Regions from separate parts of the Kitasatospora sp. NPDC029312 genome, predicted to be linked through region 3. Evidence: riboswitches for the same ligand, from Rfam matches in the RefSeq annotation. Region 3 holds a riboswitch; each other region holds the start of a gene.
What was found. Region 3 has a riboswitch for cobalamin ahead of ACZ4WV_RS21955 (cobalamin biosynthesis protein). Riboswitches for the same ligand answer to the same signal wherever they lie in the genome.
Positions count from the first base shown of each region.

Region 1: another riboswitch for cobalamin. It lies ahead of ACZ4WV_RS02125 (ribonucleoside-diphosphate reductase subunit alpha); the one in region 3 lies ahead of ACZ4WV_RS21955 (cobalamin biosynthesis protein).
Region 2: another riboswitch for cobalamin. It lies ahead of nicT (Nickel transporter NicT); the one in region 3 lies ahead of ACZ4WV_RS21955 (cobalamin biosynthesis protein).

Region 1 covers NZ_JBVHXY010000002.1:123,386-129,156, forward strand. Annotated here, with positions in the region: gene ACZ4WV_RS02120 (ribonucleotide-diphosphate reductase subunit beta) at 1-676, opposite strand, end outside; gene ACZ4WV_RS02125 (ribonucleoside-diphosphate reductase subunit alpha) at 697-3,096, opposite strand; cobalamin riboswitch at 3,288-3,419, opposite strand; gene ACZ4WV_RS02130 (hypothetical protein) at 3,950-4,876, shown strand; gene ACZ4WV_RS02135 (glycoside hydrolase family 26 protein) at 5,016-5,771, shown strand, end outside.
Region 2 covers NZ_JBVHXY010000029.1:57,753-63,523, reverse strand. Annotated here, with positions in the region: gene efp (elongation factor P) at 1-136, opposite strand, end outside; gene ACZ4WV_RS23240 (M24 family metallopeptidase) at 216-1,322, opposite strand; gene rpmG (50S ribosomal protein L33) at 1,496-1,660, shown strand; gene ACZ4WV_RS23230 (type B 50S ribosomal protein L31) at 1,728-1,976, shown strand; partial or broken gene ACZ4WV_RS23225 (hypothetical protein) at 2,098-2,385, shown strand; gene nicT (Nickel transporter NicT) at 2,442-3,554, opposite strand; cobalamin riboswitch at 3,587-3,780, opposite strand; gene ACZ4WV_RS23215 (ArsR/SmtB family transcription factor) at 3,862-4,245, shown strand; gene ACZ4WV_RS23210 (hypothetical protein) at 4,314-5,771, shown strand, end outside.
Region 3 covers NZ_JBVHXY010000026.1:85,323-91,093, forward strand. Annotated here, with positions in the region: gene ACZ4WV_RS21945 (putative cobaltochelatase) at 1-586, opposite strand, end outside; gene ACZ4WV_RS21950 (cobyric acid synthase) at 583-2,121, opposite strand; gene ACZ4WV_RS21955 (cobalamin biosynthesis protein) at 2,118-3,080, opposite strand; cobalamin riboswitch at 3,180-3,308, opposite strand; gene ACZ4WV_RS21960 (transcriptional regulator) at 3,506-4,198, shown strand; gene ACZ4WV_RS21965 (alpha/beta hydrolase) at 4,317-5,447, shown strand.

The DNA of each region.
Region 1 (5,771 bases), on a different contig from region 3:
GCTCCTCCTCGCGCACCGTGTCGACCACCGACATCGCGAAGTCCATGTGCATGGACTCGTCGCGGAACACCCAGTTGGTGCCGGTCGCGAGACCGTGCAGCAGGCCCCGGCTCCGGAACCAGTACACGTAGGCGAACGCGCCGTAGAAGAACAGCCCCTCCACACACGCCGCGAAGCAGATCAGGTTGAGCAGGAACGCCCGCCTGTCCTCCTTCGTCTGCAGCGAGTCGATGTGGTCGACCGCGTTCATGTACTTGAAGCAGAACTGGGCCTTCTGGTGGATGGAGGGGATGTTCTCCACCGCGGCGAAGGCCGCGTTGCGGTCCTCCGGGTCCGGAAGGTAGGTGTCCAGCAGCGTCAGGTAGAACTGCACATGGACTGCCTCCTCGAACAGCTGGCGCGACAGGTACAGCCGCGCCTCCGGGGAGTTGATGTGCTTGTACAGGCTCAGCACGACGTTGTTCGCGACGATCGAGTCGCCCGTCGCGAAGAACGCGACCAGCCGGCCGATCAGGTGGCGCTCGCCCTCGCTGAGCTTCGCCAGGTCGGCGACGTCCGAGTGCAGGTCCACCTCCTCGACGGTCCAAGTGTTCTTGATCGCGTCGCGGTACCGGTCGTAGAACGACGGGTAGCGCATCGGGCGCAGCGTCAGCTCGAAGCCGGGGTCGAGCAGCATCTTGCGGTCTTCAGGGGTGCTCACTGGCAGGCCTCGCAGGACTCGGGGTTCTCCAGGGAGCAGGCCAGGGCGGCCTCCTCCTCGGGAGTGAGGGTGGCGACGGGGACGGGCGCGGCGGCGCGGGCGGTGCCGGACGCGGCCTGGGCGATGCGGGTCGCGGGGCGCGAGCGCAGGTAGTAGGTGGTCTTGAGACCGACCTTCCACGCGTACGCGTACATCGAGCTGAGCTTGCCGATGGTCGGCGCGGCCATGAACAGGTTCAGCGACTGGCTCTGGTCCAGGTACGGCATGCGGGCCGCCGCCAGGTCGATCAGCGCGCGCTGGGGCAGCTCCCAGGCCGTCCGGTACAGGGAACGGACGTCCTGCGGCAGCCAGTTGAACTCCTGGACGGAGCCGTTGGCGTCGCGCAGCGCGTCGCGGGTCTGCTGGTCCCAGACGCCGAGCTCCTTCAGCTCGCGCACCAGGTACGGGTTGACCTGCAGGAACTCGCCGCTCAGCGTCTCGCGCTTGAACAGGTTGGACACCTGCGGCTCGATGCACTCGTACACGCCGGCGATCGAGGCGATGGTCGCGGTCGGGGCGATCGCGAGCAGCAGCGAGTTGCGCAGGCCGGTCTCGGCGATGCGGGCGCGCAGGGCCGTCCAGCGGTCGGCCCACTGCGGGGCGGCGCTCGGGAAGTGGTCGATGTGCAGTTCGCCGCGGGCGGCGCGGGTCTCGCCGTACGCCTCGTGGCGGCCGAGCTGCTCGGCCAGTTCGGCGGAGCGCTCGTAGGCGGTGAGCATGATGCGCTCGGCGATGAGCGTGGACAGGCGGGCGGCCTCGGCGGAGTCGAAGTCGATCCGCAGCTTGAAGAAGACGTCCTGCAGGCCCATCACGCCGAGGCCGACCGGGCGCCAGCGGGAGTTGGACGTCCCCGCCTCGGTGGTCGGGTAGAAGTTGATGTCGACCACGCGGTCGAGGAACGTCACGGCGGTACGGACGGTGGCGTCGAGGCGCTCCCAGTCCATCGCGCCCAGCAGGTCGTCGGCGGAGGCGCCGACGGCCACGTGGGCGCCGAGGTTGACCGAGCCGAGGTTGCAGACGGCGGTCTCGGAGTCGTCCGTGACCTCCAGGATCTCGGTGCACAGGTTGGAGGAGTGCACCGTGCGGCCCGGCAGGGCGGTCTGGTTGGCGGCGCGGTTGGAGGCGTCCTTGAAGGTCATCCAGCCGTTGCCGGTCTGGGCGAGGGTGCGCATCATGCGGGCGTAGAGGGTCTGCGCCGGGATGGTGCGGACGGCCTTGCCGGCCTGCTCGGCCTTGCGGTAGGCCTCGTCGAAGTCGGCGCCCCACAGGTCGACCAGCTCGGGGACGTCGGCCGGGGAGAACAGCGACCAGTCCTGGTTGGCGTTGACGCGGCGCATGAACTCGTCCGGGATCCAGTGCGCCAGATTGAGGTTGTGGGTGCGGCGCGCCTCCTCGCCGGTGTTGTCGCGCAGCTCCAGGAACTCCTCGATGTCGGCGTGCCAGGTCTCCAGGTAGACGCAGGCCGCGCCCTTGCGTCGGCCGCCCTGGTTGACCGCGGCGACCGAGGAGTCGAGGGTGCGCAGGAACGGGACGATGCCGTTGGACTTGCCGTTGGTGCCGCGGATCAGGCTGCCGCGCGAGCGGATGCGCGAGTAGGACAGGCCGATGCCGCCGGCGTGCTTGGACAGCCGGGCGATCTGCGCGTAGCGGTTGTAGATCGAGTCGAGGTTGTCCAGCGGGGAGTCGAGCAGGTAGCAGCTCGACATCTGCGGGTGCCGGGTGCCGGAGTTGAAGAGCGTCGGCGAGGAGGTCAGGTACTCCAGGCGGCTCATCAGGCCGTACAGTTCGGCCACCTCGCGCACCGACTGCTCGGAGTCGCCGACCGCCAGGCCGCAGGCGACGCGGAGCAGGAAGTGCTGCGGGGTCTCGATGACCTTGCGGGTGATCGGGTGGCGCAGCAGGTAGCGGGACTGCACGGTGCGCAGCCCGAAGTACTCGAAGCGGTCGTCGCCGTGGGCGTCGATCAGCGCGTCCAGGGCGGCGGCGTGCTTGGCGACGAAGGCCGCGGTGGTGTCGCCGATCAGGCCCTCGGCGTGGCCGACGGCGATCGAGGCGGAGAAGGAGACCGAGCCCTGGCTGTTCGCCTCGTCCACGATCTCCAGGGCGAGCAGGCGGGCGGCCAGCTTCGAGTACTGGGGGTCCTCGGCGATCATCGACGCGGCGGCGTCCACGGCCAGCCCGCGCAGCTCGGCGAAGTCCGAGCCGGCGTGGCGGCCGCGCAGCGCGGCGGCGGCGACATGACCGGGGTCCACCTCGGTGAGATCGGCGCTGCGGTCGGTGAGCAGCCGCAGCAGCGCGCCCCCGGGGTCGGAGACCGTCGGGTCGGTGAAGGCGGTGCCGGTGCCCTGGGCGGGCAGGGTGGCTGAGGCAGCGGTGGTCAAGGCGCTCTCTCCTGGCGGCGATCGGCGGCGTGATCGGGTGGCACCGGGCCGATCTGGGCAGGGGAGCACGGCGCGAACGCTGAACGCGTCGCGCGACGGTGTCTCCCCGGCCCGCCCGCGAGGCCCGGAGGGGTACTGCTCGTGCTGGCGCGGCCTCTGCGGGAGGGCCGTGGCGCACGCCGCCGGCAGGTACTCGGACTCGCGGACACGGCTGCTGGAGCCGCCCGCACACCGCTGCGGGGCAGTCCCGGATTCGCACCGGGTTCCCCTGCATCGACAGCAGGAGTGAGCATACATGTAGTGGTGTCTCGGTGATGCGGCACCAGATGTTGTGCGGCGCGGTGTGTCGGAACGATGACCGGCGGTACCGGGCGGGCGGCCGTTCGTGGCCTTCCGGGGGCCGGATCCGGGCGTCGGACCGTCCCTGATCCGCCCCGGGCCCGAGCCGATCCGCGCCCCGGCCGGGCGCGGCCGACCCGACGTCAGGGCCGGATCCGGCCGGCGCCCGTCCTGGTTTCGATACGGAACGGTCACCGGGGGGACCGGTGGTCGGGGGGATGCCCTACGATCTGGGCGCATGAGCGACGGAACTGGCGTACCTGGGCAGGGGCCGCAGGGAACGCCCCCCGCCGGGTCGGGGGACGCACGGAATCATCAGCCGGCGGGGCCGGGCCCGGTGCCGCCGCCGAGCGGCGGTTTCGGCCCGCCGCCGGCCTCCTACGGGCCGGTGGTGCCGTCCGCGCAGCCGCTCCCGCAGCCCGTTCCGGCTGTGCCGCAGCCGCAGCCGGTCGCGCAGCCGCAGGCCCAACCAGTGCCGCAACCCCAGCCCGTGCCGCAGCCGATGGCGCCGCAGGCCCAGCCGCAGCACCAGCCGGTGCAGCCGATGGCCGCCCCGCAGTGGCAGCAGCAGCCCCCGCCGCAGCCCGTGCCGCCGCAGCGCGTCGAGCCGGACTGGGAGGCGCTGGCGAACCGCAACGAGGCCGCCGCCAAGCGCAAGCGCCGGATGAAGGTCATCGGCGTCGTGGCCGCGGTCGTCGTGGTGGGCGGCCTGGTCGCGGGCGGTGCGGTGCTGCTCGGCAAGAAGGGCGACCCCGGCAAGACCGGCGGCGGCCCGACCCCCACCGTGGCGGCCACCTCCGGCCGCCCGACCCCCGGCCCGTCGAGCGCGAGCCCGGGCGGCCAGGGTGACGACCCGTCGAAGCCGATCTGGGAGGCCGCCACCGACCCGGCGCCGCAGGACGCGGGGGCGCTGTTCTCCGCGACGCAGGTGACGATCAACGGCGCGACCTGGACCCGGACCGTGGTCTCCCTGGACCAGCCCTGCTGGGACGGCAACTCCACCACCGGCGGGCTGGGCAAGGTCCTCGGTGACCAGGGCTGCCAGAAGGTGCTCCGGGCGACGTACGTCTCCGGCGACAGCGCGGTGACCGTCGGCGCCGCCGTCTTCGACCACAAGATCCAGGCCGAGACCGCGATGAAGAACTACACCGGCCAGCTCAAGGGCCTTCCCGCGCCCGGGGCCCCGGCGTTCTGCGCCAACGCCGGCTGCACCGGCACCCACAGCAGCCTCGGCCGGTACGCCTACTTCACCGTCGAGGGCTCGGCGAAGGGCGGCAACGCCCCCGACGCCACCGCGACGGCGGCGGCCTCCGGGTTCGCCGAGCACGTGAAGGGCCGGCTGCTCCAGCGGGCCAAGGCGGCGGGCTCCGCCACGCCCGGATCCCAGGGCACGCCGGCGGCCACCCCGGCCGGCTGAGCTACGCCGGCATCCCGGTGCCGGCGGACGCGTTCGCCGGGACCGGGGGAGTGTGGCAGGCTCTCATCGGAGTTTTTCGTACGCGTGTTCCGGTTGCGTCCGTGGGGGTCGGTACCGGCGAGCAACCGGAGGAGCGGTCGTGGCCCTGCCCAATGCCCTGCGCGGCAAGTCCGCCGTCCTGGCCGCGGCCGGGATCGTGGTCGTCGCGGGCACCTTCGCGCTGCTGGGCCGGGACGACCGGATCGACGCGACCCAGCCCCTGCGGGTACCGGTGTCGGTCGGCGCCCCGGGGCGCACCCTGCCGCCCGACGTGGGGCGGGACCTGCTCGCCCGTGACCCGCAGGCCTCGCCGAACGCCCGCGCCGTCGACCAGTTCCTCACCGACCTGGAGCGCCAGGCCCGCACCGGGCAGAGCGGCGGAACGGTGATCGGCCAGCACGTCGAAGCGCACAACGAGCGCAACAACCCCGAGTACGGCGACTACCGCGGCACCAAACAGGTCGGCTACTACTACAAGAAGGCCGCCGACATCACCGGGAAGCTGCCGGGCTTCCTGGAGACCGACCTCGGCCCCGGCTACGGCCAGAACGCCTGGGGCGTGGGCAATCCGCGCTCCTACTCCGCCGGCCGCTGGCCCACCTGCCGGGCCGGCTGGCAGTACACCGACGACGCCGTCGACCTGATGGCCGCCGTCTGGTCCGGCCACCCGCGCGCCGACGACGGCACCTACGACAGCTCCGGCGTCCAGCCGAACTGCGACGGCAGCACCACCGAACTGCCCGACAACGGCGGCGCCCCGGCCGGGATCGTCGGCATGTCCTTCCACGAGCCCTACCCCGGATCGGACGTCAAGTCCTTCGACCGGGTGCTCTGCGCCAACTCCCCGGCGGCGAAG
Region 2 (5,771 bases), on a different contig from region 3:
GGACCTCCTTGAGCTTGGTCCGAACGAAGGCCGGGCCCTTGCCGGGCTTGACGTGCTGGAACTCGACGACGGACCAGAGCTTGCCGCCCTCCAGCTTGAGGACCATGCCGTTCTTGAGATCGTTCGTGGAAGCCACGGGCGCACTAACTCCTGGATATAGCTGTCAAGGAACCAAGGGGTTGCGTCCTGCCGCCGACCGCCCCGGGGGGCCGCCGTCACAGGGCGAGGAGCTCCTTGGTGGTGATGGTGAGCAGCTCGGGCCCGCCCTCCTCAAGGGGACGCACGACGAGCGTGTCCTCGATCCGGACCCCGCCCTTGCCCGGGAGGTGTACCCCCGGACCGACGGTGACCGGCACGCGACTGTCCAGTTTACCCATGTCCGAGGGGCCGAGGCGCGGCGCCTCCCGGATCTCCAGCCCGATGCCGTGGCCCACCGGGTGCGGGGAGGTCTCGGTGTGGCCCGCCGCCTCCAGGAGCTGGCGGGCGGCCCGGTCGGGTACGCACTGCTGCACGCCCGGCCCGAGGGCCTCCCGGGCGGCCCGCTGGGCGCGGAAGACCAGCCGGTGCAGTTCGACCTGCCAGGGGGCGGGGGCGGCGCCGATCACGAAGGTCCGGGCGGTCGAGACCCCGTAGCCGCGGTACTGGGCGCCCATCACCACGGTGAGGAAGTCCCCCTCCTCCACCCGGCGGTCGGTCGGCTGGTGGGCGGGCTGGCCGGAGTGGCTACCGGTGCCCACGGAGACGGGGAACGCGGCCCGGTCGGCGCCGTGGTCGATCATCCGGCGCTCCAGCTCCATCGCCAGGTGCCGCTCGGTGCGGCCGACCAGGATCGACTCCAGCAGCTCGCCGAGCGCCTGGTCGGCGATCTCGGCGGCGATCCGCAGGTCGGCGATCTCGTGCTCGTCCTTGATCACCCGCAGCCGCTCCACGACCCGGTCGAGGTCGGCGAGCCGGGCCCCGTCCACCAGGCTCCCGACCGCCCGGTGCCGGGTGACGGTCAGGTCGTGCTCCTCCACGGCCAGGGCTCGCACCCCCAGCCGGGCGGCGGCGGCCGCGGCGGCCAGCGCGGTGTCCGACCCGGCCGACACCGGCACCTGGACGACGTCGGGGGCGATCAGGTGCTCCCCGGAGTCGTCCGGCGGCAGGTCGTCCGGCAGCGCCAGCAGCACCCGGTCCGGGGTGAGCAGCAGCGTGGCCCCGCAGGGCGCGCAGCCCGTCAGGTACCGGACGTTCGCCGCCCGGGTGACCAGCGCCGCGTCGGCCCCGGCCGCACTGCAGTGCTCCCGCACCCGCTCCCGCCGCCCCGCGTACGCATCCGCCATGCGTCGAGCCTACGAACCCCCGGCCCGAACCGCCCGCCGAGCACCCCCGCCGGTGCGGGAATGGGCGCGGCGGAGGCCGCGTTGAGCCAAGTGAAAATGACATCCATTCCGAACCGCGGCTCCAGTCCGGCACCCCGGTTCGGGTCCGCCGTCCCAGGCCGAGGAGGAAACCGATGGCCCGCAGCGAACTGCGCCCCGTGATCAAGCTCCGCTCCACCGCCGACACCGGCTACACGTACGTGACCCGCAAGAGCCGCCGGAACGACCCGGACCGGATGGTGCTGCGCAAGTACGACCCGGCCGCCGGCCGGCACGTCGACTTCCGCGAAGAGCGCTGAGCCGCCGCTCCGCCGGGTGCCCTCCCGCAGGACGCCCCTCCCCTCCCGCACCAGACAGGAGCTCCCCATGAAGTCCGGAATCCACCCGAGCTACCGTCCGGTCGTCTTCCGCGACAAGGTCGGCGGCCTCTCCTTCCTCTCCCGCTCCACGGCCACCGGCGAGAAGACGGTCGAGTGGGAGGACGGCCGCACCTACCCGGTGATCGACGTGGAGATCTCCTCGGCGAGCCACCCCTTCTACACCGGCCAGTCCCGGGTGCTCGACACCGCCGGGCGGGTCGAGCAGTTCCGCCGCCGCTACGGCGACCGGCACTGACCAGCAGCCGCGACGGCGTCTCCCGCGATCCGGGGAGGCGCCGTCGCGGCACGACGGAAGGCCGTCAGCGCGGCGGCGGGACGGACACCACCATGGTCAGCCGCAGCAGCCGTCAGCCCGCTACCGGGCGCTCGCGCTCGGCCCGATGGGCGTCGTCTCCCCGCCCGCCACCGTCGGCGTCGCAGTGCCGGTCGGCGTCGGACTCGCGCTCGGCGAACGGCCGGGGCTCGTCCAGCTGGCCGGGAGCGCGGTGGCCGTGGTCGGCGTGGTGCTGGCCGGCGGCCCCGAGCGCGGCGGGCCGTCCGCCGCCCGCACCGCCCTGGTGCTCACCCTGGCCGCCGCGTTCGGCTTCGGCGCCGACATGGCCCTGCTCTCCCAGGCCTCGGCCGGCGGCGGACTGCTGCTCGCCTCCGCCTGAGCCGGGCCGCGGCCCCCGCCCCCCGACCGCGGCCCTGCAACGGCGGCTCAGGAGCGCTCCACCGTCCAGCGCTTCTCGACGCCGGCCAGCTTCCAGTACGCGATCGCCGCGGCCCACACCACCACGAACAGCCCGGCGATCGCGTACCCGACGTTGTCCAGGGAGATGTCCGAGATGAACCCGGTGACCGGGTCGGTCAGGTCGAGCTTCTCGTGCAGCACCCCGACCAGTTCGATGGTGCCGATGATGAACGCCACGGCGATCGACAGCCCAGTGATGGTCAGGTTGTAGTACACCTTGCGCACCGGGTTGGAGAACGCCCACTGGTACGCGAAGTTCATGAAGGTCCCGTCCAGGGTGTCGAACAGGCTCATCCCGGCCGCGAACAGCAGCGGCAGGCAGACGATCGCGTACCAGGGCAGCCCGGCCGCCGCGCCCGAACCGGCCATCACCATCAGGGTGACCTCGGTCGCGGTGTCGAAGCCCAGTCCCAGCACCATGCCCACCGGGAACATCTGCCCCGGCCGGGTGATGGAGCGGGTCGCGCGGTTCAGCACCCGGGCCATGAAGCCGCGCGAGTTGAGGTGCTCCTCCAGCTCCGCCTCGTCGAACCGCCCGGCCCGCATCGAGCGGAACACCTTGAGGATGCCGAGCAGCGCCGCCAGGTTGAGCGCGCCGATCAGGTAGAGGAAGGCGCCGGAGGCCGTGGTGCCGACCAGTCCGAGCCACTTGTGGGTGGCCGAGTCGTCGTCCATCAGCGTGTTCGCCAGCTGGGCGCCGCCCGCCACCAGGGCGGCCATCACGACCACCATCGAGGAGTGCCCGAGCGCGAACCAGAACCCGACCGAGACCGGCCGCTTGCCGTCCGCCATCAGCTTGCGGGTGGTGTTGTCGATCACCGCGATGTGGTCGGCGTCGAAGGCGTGCCGCATGCCGAGGGTGTACGCGGTGATGCCCAGGCCCACCCCGAAGACCTGGGTGCCGACCGCGTACTCGTGGGGCGCGACCAGGAAGACGAGCGTCCCGAAGGCCACCACGTGCATGGCCAGGATCACCGCCATCAGCCCCGCCGTGCGGACGGTGTCCTCGCGCTTCCATCTGAACGTGGGCAGGACGGAAGGGGCCGCCTCGGTCGGGACGGCGGTTTCGGGCAGGGTCATCTGCGGATCACGCTCCAGCACCTCGTGGAATGACTTCGTGAGATGCCGTGGCCGGTCTCCTGGCTTACGGGGCTTCCGGACCCGCCTTCCCAGGCGCACGAAGCGCCCAGTGGCACGTAGGGTCCGGACAACTGTCCCCCGATCACAGTGGCGAGGGCCGCTCCGGACTGGGACCCCTGGAGGTCCGCCACCGGTCTTCCCGAGCACCACGGCGGGCAACACCGTAGGGGCCCGGCTCCACCCTCGCAAGGCTGCGCACCTGTGCAGGTGTTCAGGATCACAGGGCCCTGCCTGCAAGAATGTGCGCATGCATCTCGTACCGGCCGACCGCGCGGGCCACCGCACCATCGACGGGCACCGGGTCTGCGAGGCCATCGCCGCGATCGGCGACACCGCGCACGTCCGCTCCTGGGCCGAGCGGTTCTCCCTGCTCGCCGACCCCGGACGGCTCGCCCTGCTGCTCGCCCTGCACCGGGCCGGCCCGCTCGCCGTCAGCGACCTCGCGGTCGCCACCGGCATGCGCGACCCCGCCGTCTCCCAGGCCCTGCGCCTGCTCCGCACGGCCGGCGTGGTCGCCGGGGACAAGGACGGACGCGTGGTGCGCTACCGGCTCGTCGACGAGGGCATGCGCCCCCTCCTCGACGAGTGCGCCGCCGGCGAGCACCACGAGCCGACCGCAGCTGCGGGCTGACCGACACTCGGACTGCCCGTCCCTCAGGAAGCGGCGCCTCGGCGCGGCCGGATGAGTACGATCATGAGGTGCCGTCCCACCCCCACGTCTGGCCCGCCGACCGCTGGAACACCCGCCCGGTCAAGGCCCGCGTGCTGGCTGTCGCCCGCACCCTCACCTCCGCGACGAGGGTCCTGGACGTCCTCAGCCTGCTGCACCGGGACGGCATCGAGCGGTACGTCACCGTCAACCCCGGCTCCGTCTTCGCCGACGGCGGCCTGACCGAGTACCTGCGCGGCCTGCCCGGCTACACCGTGCTGGACTGGGAGGACGCCCTCCGGCACCGCTTCGACCTGGCCGTCGCCTGCGCCGTCCACGCCTCCATGCACCGGCTGGACGCCCGGCTCGTCGTCCTGCCGCACGGCGCCGGCTACAACCGCCTGGTCACCGAGTCCACCGGTGACACGGTCAGCTCCGCGGGCCTGTCCCGCAAGGAACTGACCCACCGGGGCCGGGTGTTCGTGGACGTCCTCGGTCTCTCCCACCCCGAGCAGCTGGACCGGCTGCGCACCTCCTGCCCCGAGGCGGTGGACGTCGCCCGGGTCGTCGGTGACCCGTGCTTCGACCGGATGCTCGGCAGCGAGCGCTCCCGTGACGCCTACCGCGCCGCCCTCGGCGCCGTCGACGGCCGCCGACTCGTCGTCGTCAACTCGACCTGGAGCGCCCACTCGTTATTCGGCCGCCGCCCCGACCTGCCCCGGAACCTGGCCCGCCGGCTGCCCGCCGACGAGTACACCGTCGCCGTCGTGCTGCACCCCAACATCTGGAGCCGGCACGACCCCGAGTCCCTGCTCGCCGACGCCCACCGGACGGGCCTGCGGCTGATCCCGCCGCACCAGGGTTGGCAGGCCGCGCTCGTCGCCGCCGACTGCCTGATCGGCGACCACGGCTCGGTCTCCGTCTACGGCGCCGCCCTCGGCCGCCGCACCCTGCTCGTCGCCACCGGCGCCGACGAACTCGACCCGCGCTCCCCCGGCTACGCCTTCGGCCAGGCCGCGCCCGTCCTCGACCCCGACGGCGACCTCGCCGCCCAGCTCGAACAGGCCCTCGCCCAGGACCCGGCCGACCTGAGCGACGTCACCGACCGCGCGCTCGCCCACCGCGGCGAGTCCGCCCGGCTGCTGCGCCCGCTGCTCTACTCGTTCCTGGAGCACCTGGACGAGCCCGAGGACGAGCCCTTCCTGCCGCCCTACCCCAAGCCCGTGCCGCGCCCCGGCACCACCGACGGCCCCACCGCCTACGACGTCGAAGGCGGCAGCGAGGGCACGGAGGTCAGCCTGCGGCGCTACCCCTTCGACCCGGGCGACCACACCCCGCGCGGCTTCCACGCGCTCACCGACGACCACCCGGGCGACGCCCTGCGCTACACCGCCGAGGTCCTCGCCCGCACCGAGCCGCGCGCCGAACGCCCCGCCGCCCACTGGCTCGCCGACACCGCCGCCGCACTCCCCGGCCTCGCCGTCGCGGTGGCCGCCCTCGGTCCGGCC
Region 3 (5,771 bases):
AGCGGTCGAGCAGCTGCGGCCGCAGCTCGCCCTCCTCCGGGTTCATCGTGCCGACCAGCAGGAAGCGCGCCGCGTGCCGCACCGACACGCCCTCGCGCTCGACGTACGAGCGGCCCATCGCGGCGGCGTCCAGCAGCAGGTCCACCACGTGGTCCTGGAGCAGGTTCACCTCGTCGATGTAGAGCACGCCGCGGTGCGCCTTGGCGAGCAGTCCGGGCTCGTACGCCTTGACGCCCTCGGCGAGGGCGCGCTCCAGGTCGAGCGAGCCGACGATCCGGTCCTCGGCCACGCCGACCGGCAACTCGACCAGCTGGGAGGGCCGTTCGCTGCCCGTGGCGGCGGAGTGCGGCCCGTCCGGGCACTGCGGGTCGGGCGCGGCCGGGTCGCAGGCGAAGCGGCAGCCGTCCACGGTGGCGATGGAGGGCAGCAGCCCGGCCAGCGCGCGCACCATGGTGGACTTCGCGGTGCCCTTCTCGCCGCGCACCAGCACCCCGCCCACGGCCGGGGAGACCGCGTTCAGCAGCAGCCCGAGCCGCAGGTCGGCCATGCCGACGATCGCGGTGAACGGATAGCGGACGTCAGTCATGCGTCACTCCCAGGTGCCCCGGGCGACAGGAACGGCAGCGATCCGGCCGCCGGCACCCCGCCCTCGATCAGCTTCCACAGCGCGTCGGTGTCCGCGTGCTCCTCGATCAGGTCGCCCAGCCGGTCCAGCCGAGCCTCGCGCGCCTCGGCGAAGCAGGTGTCCGGCGCCGGGACGAACGCCCGGCCGGCCAAGGCGGCGGTCTCGCGCAGGAGTTCACGGCGGAAGCCGTCGTTCTCCAGCACGCCGTGCCAGGTGGTGCCCCAGACCGGGCCGACCCGGCAGCCGTCCAGACCCCGCCCTCGGCCGTCGGAGACGAAGGCCTCGCCGCCCTCGACGGCGACGATTCCGTGGTGGATCTCGTAGCCCTCGACGCGCTGCCCGTACGCCTCGCCGGCCGGCCGGGCGAGCACCTTCGCGGGGCCGAACCGCACGCGGGTCGGCAGCAGGCCGAGCCCGTCGACCAGCCCCGCCCCGGACTCCACCTCGTCGTCGATCGAGCGCGCCAGCATCTGGTACCCGCCGCAGACCCCGAGGATCGGCAGCCCGGCCGCCGCCCGCGCCTTCAGGGCCGGCTCCAGGCAGCGTCCGCGCAGCCAGGCGAGGTCCGCCACGGTGGCCCGGGTGCCGGGCAGCACCACCAGGTCGGCGTCGGCCAGCTCCTCCGGCCTGGTCGCCCAGCGCACCAGCACGCCCGGCTCCTGCGCCAGCGCGTCCACGTCGGTGAAGTTGGACAGCCGGGGGAAGCGCACCACGGCGACCCGCAGCACGTCCGCGCCGAGCGGCCCGCGGCCGTCCACCCGGTCCACCACCGTGGACAGGTCGAGCGAGTCCTCGGCGTCCAGCCACAGGCCCGGCAGCATCGGCAGCGTGCCCAGCACCGGGCGGCCGGTCAGCCCGTGCAGCATCTCCAGACCGGGTGCCAGCAGCCGGGCGTCGCCGCGGAACTTGTTGACGAACCAGCCCGCGACGTGCCTCTGGTCCTCGGCCGACAGCAGCGCCAGCGTCCCGTACATCGCCGCGAACACCCCGCCGCGGTCGATGTCGCCCACCACCACGACGGGCAGTCCGGCGGCCGTGGCCAGGCCCATGTTGGCGATGTCCCGGTCGCGCAGGTTGATCTCGGCGGGCGAGCCGGCGCCCTCGCACACCACCACCTCGAAGCGGCGGCGCAGGTCCGCCAGGCACTCCAGGGCGCGTTCCAGCAGGACGGGCTTGCGCTCCCGGTAGTCCAGCGCGCCGACCTCGGCGACCGGCCGGCCGAGCAGCACCACCTGGCTGCGGCCGTCCGCGCCCGGCTTGAGCAGCACCGGGTTCATCGCCGCCTCCGGCTCCACCCGGGCGGCCTGCGCCTGCATCGCCTGGGCACGGCCGATCTCGGCGCCGTCGGCGGTCACGAAGGAGTTCAGCGACATGTTCTGCGCCTTGAACGGCGCGACCCGCACGCCCTGGCGTGCCAGCCAGCGGCAGATCCCGGCCGTCACCACGCTCTTGCCCGCGTCCGAGGTCGTCCCGGCGACCAGCAGCGCGTTCGTCATGTCCCACTCCTCTTCACCAGGAGCCGCAGCAGGACGTGCCCCGCGACCGTCGTACCCAGGGCCAGCGCGCCCACCCGCCGGGACAGCGTGCAGGCCCGCTCGATGTCGTCCACCGTCACCGGCCGCAACTCCGCGCCCAGGACCGGGCGGTGCTCCAGCCGTTCGCCGTACCGCAGCGTTCCGCCCAGCCGTACGCCCACCGCGCCGGCGAAGGCCGACTCGGCCTGACCGGCGTTCGGGCTCGGGTGCGCGGAACCGTCGCGCCGCCAGATCCGCCAGGCCGTCCGGGGCTCCGGGGCGGCGGCCACCGTCAGCAGCGCCGTCAGCCGGGCGCCCGGCCACCCCACGACGTCGTCCAGCCGGGCCGAGGCCCAGCCGAAGCGGGCGTGGCGGGGCGAGCGGTGGCCCACCATCGCGTCCAGGGTGTTCACCGCGCGGAAGGCGAGCAGGCCGGGCGTGCCCGCGAGGGTGCCCCAGGTCAGCGCGTTCACCACGGCGTCGGCGGTGTTCTCGGCCACCGACTCGACCACCGCCCGGGCGATCTGCTGGCCGTCCAACGCGCTCGGGTCCCGCCCGCACAGGTGCGGCAGCCGCTCCCGCGCGGCCGTCAGATCGCCTGCCGCGAGCGAACGTCCGATGGTCCGGGCCTCCCGGGTCAGCGAGGTGCCGCCGAGCACCGTCCAGGTGGCCGCCGCGGCCAGCGCCGCCCGGCCCGACGGACGCCGCCCGACCGTACGGTCCAGGGCGAGCGCGCCGGCCGCGACCGCGCCCACGCACAGCGCCGTGTACGCCGCCCCGGCCGCGCGGTCGTCGCGCCACAGGCGCCGCTCCAGGCGGGCCGCGGCGCTGCCGAAGAGGGCGACCGGGTGGCCGCGGCGGGGGTCGGCGAAGCGGGCGTCGGCGGCGTAGCCCGCGACGGCGCCCACCGCGAAGGCGGTGGCGCGGGTCAGCGGGCGCACGGCGGCGGGCAGCTCGGGGTCCGGCGGGGCGGGGCAGCCTGCATCGCGTGGGTGTCCTCACTCAGGGTCCGCGCCCTGGATCGACGTACCGGGGGCGAGAGTCTCCTGGCTTCCGGGTCGGACGCACCCCCGGGCCTTCCAGCAGCTTCTGACGGGCCGCCGTGGCATCTTCCGAGCGTGCTCCCCGGTGACAGTGGCGGGACCGCGCCGGACTCGCACCGGCTTCCTCTCCATGCCTCCGTTTGGCCCCAGGATCCCATCACGCGGCTGATCCACGCGTCAACCGAGGTCACGGAGGGGTTGGTCACACGGAGAGCGGGGTTCCATACTGTGCGATCGACCAGCGCGGCCAAGGGCCCGTCAGCCGCGGTTCGTGCGTTCGGGGGCTGGGGGCGCGCCGAGCGGCGCACCTACGGTTCGGTGCCATGCGCCGCAGAAAGTCCCCCGCCGCCGCCCCGCTTCCGGTGCCGTTCTCGCCCGAGGCCGCTCGCACCTACCGGGTCGGCCTCGGCCTGACCCCCGAACAGGTCGCCGAGGGCATGGCCGCCCACGGGGTACGGCTCCTGGCCGGCCACGTCCTCGCCTGGGAGCGCGGGGAGCTGCGCCCGGGCGAGGCCGAGTTCATCGCCCTCGCCCGCGCCCTGTGGTGCTCCGCGGCCGATCTCATGGGCGCCCGCCCGACCGGTCTGCGGGACCACCGCCTCGCCCGGGAGCTCCCCCAGGAGACGGTCGCCGAACGCGTCGGCATGCTGCTGCCCACCTACCAGCAGGCCGAACTGACCGGCCGGTGGGACGGGGACGTGGAGCAGACGTACGCCCTCGCCGTGGTGCTGGGCCTGCGGCTGACCGAGCTGGTCGAGGCCACCGGCCGGGCCGAGGCGCTCGACCGCCTGCTGCGCCAGTGCGTCGCGGGCCGCTGGCAGCCGCACCTGCGCGCGCTCGCCCGGCTCGTCCCCGTCGCCGAGCAGGAGCTCACCGCCGTCGTGGTCGCCCTGAGCCAGGAGCACCACGTCCCCGCCCACTGGGGCATGCCCAGCGGGCCCCGCACGCCCGCCGTGCCCGTCACCCCGCGCTTCTGGGAGCTCCTCGCGGCGCAGCCGACGATCATTCCCGTCTGACCGTTGTTTTTCGGCCTTTCGTGCCCCGGACGGACCAGTCCGGTGGCCGGAGGGTGCCGGGCCCCGGTGAACTGGTGCACGAACACCGTCCGGTCCGTGAAGCAGAGCGGGGAACGATATGCGTTGGGGAACCGCAGCCGTGGTGGCGGCCGCCGCCGTGGGGGCCGGGGCCGCCGTCCTGGTGATCGGCCGCCGGGCCTCCGAGCGGATGGTCCGACCGGGCTCCGGGCCGGACGCGGGGACGGCCGTGCAGGAGAGCGGCCCGATCCTGGTGCAGAGCCTCGGCGCCGGGCGGGTCACCTTCACCCGTCGCCCGGAGAGCCTGCGGCGCGGCCGCTGGGCGGTCGAGTGGGCGGATCACGGGCACGCGGTGGTGGAGGACATCCTGCACAGCGACGAGCGGGGCGTCACCCGGCGGCTGGTCCGCGCGGACCGGGGCACCCTGACGCCGGGCACCGAGGTCCGCTTCACTCCCCGGGTGCTGCTCGGCAACCCCACCGAGGCGCTCGGCCTCGCCTTCGCCGAGACCAGCGCCCGCGGCGAGCTGGGCGCCCTCCCGGCCTGGCACCTCGAAGGCAAGCGCGGCACCTGGGTGGTCCTGGTGCACGGCACGGAGGCCGACCGCCAGCAGACCCTGCCGGTCCTGCCGCTGCTCGACCGCCTCGGCCTGCCCGTGCTGGCCGTCACCTACCGCGGGGACGAGGGCGCCCCCGCCTCCCCGGACGGCTTCAGCCACTTCGGCGCGACCGAGTGGCGCGACGTCGAGTCGGCGGTGCGGCTGGCGCTCGACCGCGACGCCGGACGGGTGATCCTCTACGGCTGGTCGCTGGGCGCGACCATGGTGCTGCACACGGCGGCCCGCTCCGCCTGGGCGAACGCGGTCAGCGGGCTGATCCTGGACTCGCCCGTCCTCGACCTCCCCGCCTCGGCCCGCCGGGACGCCGCGCGGGCCGGTTTCACCGGTGCCGCCTCCGAACTCGGGGCGCTCGCGGCCGGGGGCCGCACCGGCGTCGACCTCGCCGACTTCTCCCGCCTCGCCGAGGGCGCGGACCTGCACGTGCCCGCCCTGGTGCTGCACAGCCCCAGCGACCGGACCGCCCCGTTCAGCGCCGCCCAGCGCCTCGCCGCCGCCCGCCCCCAGCTGGTCAACCTGCAGACCTTCCCGGGCGCGGACCACGCCGCGCTGTGGAACTCCGACCCCGACCACTACACCGAACTGCTCCGGCGCTGGCTCACCCCGCTGCTCTGAAGCAACCCGGGGCCAGCCGACCCGCGCCCTGAACGCGTGAAGCGGACCCCACCCGGCCGGGAGCCTGTTCGACTGTTTCGTCCGGGCGGCACCCTCTGCGCACGCCCCCCATGTGCGCACGGGAAGTCGGCCCGGCCGACTTCCCACGCCGAGCGCCCCGCCCGACGGCACATGCCGCCTGGCCGGATCCCACCCGTCGCGACTGCCCGCACCCCGCCGCTCCGCCACGCACCGTGACCGGCCGAACGAGTACCGCGACACCCCTGCGCAACCCTGGCATGACCCCGCCACACGTTTCCGGCCAGGCGGTTTGCCTCTGTTGCC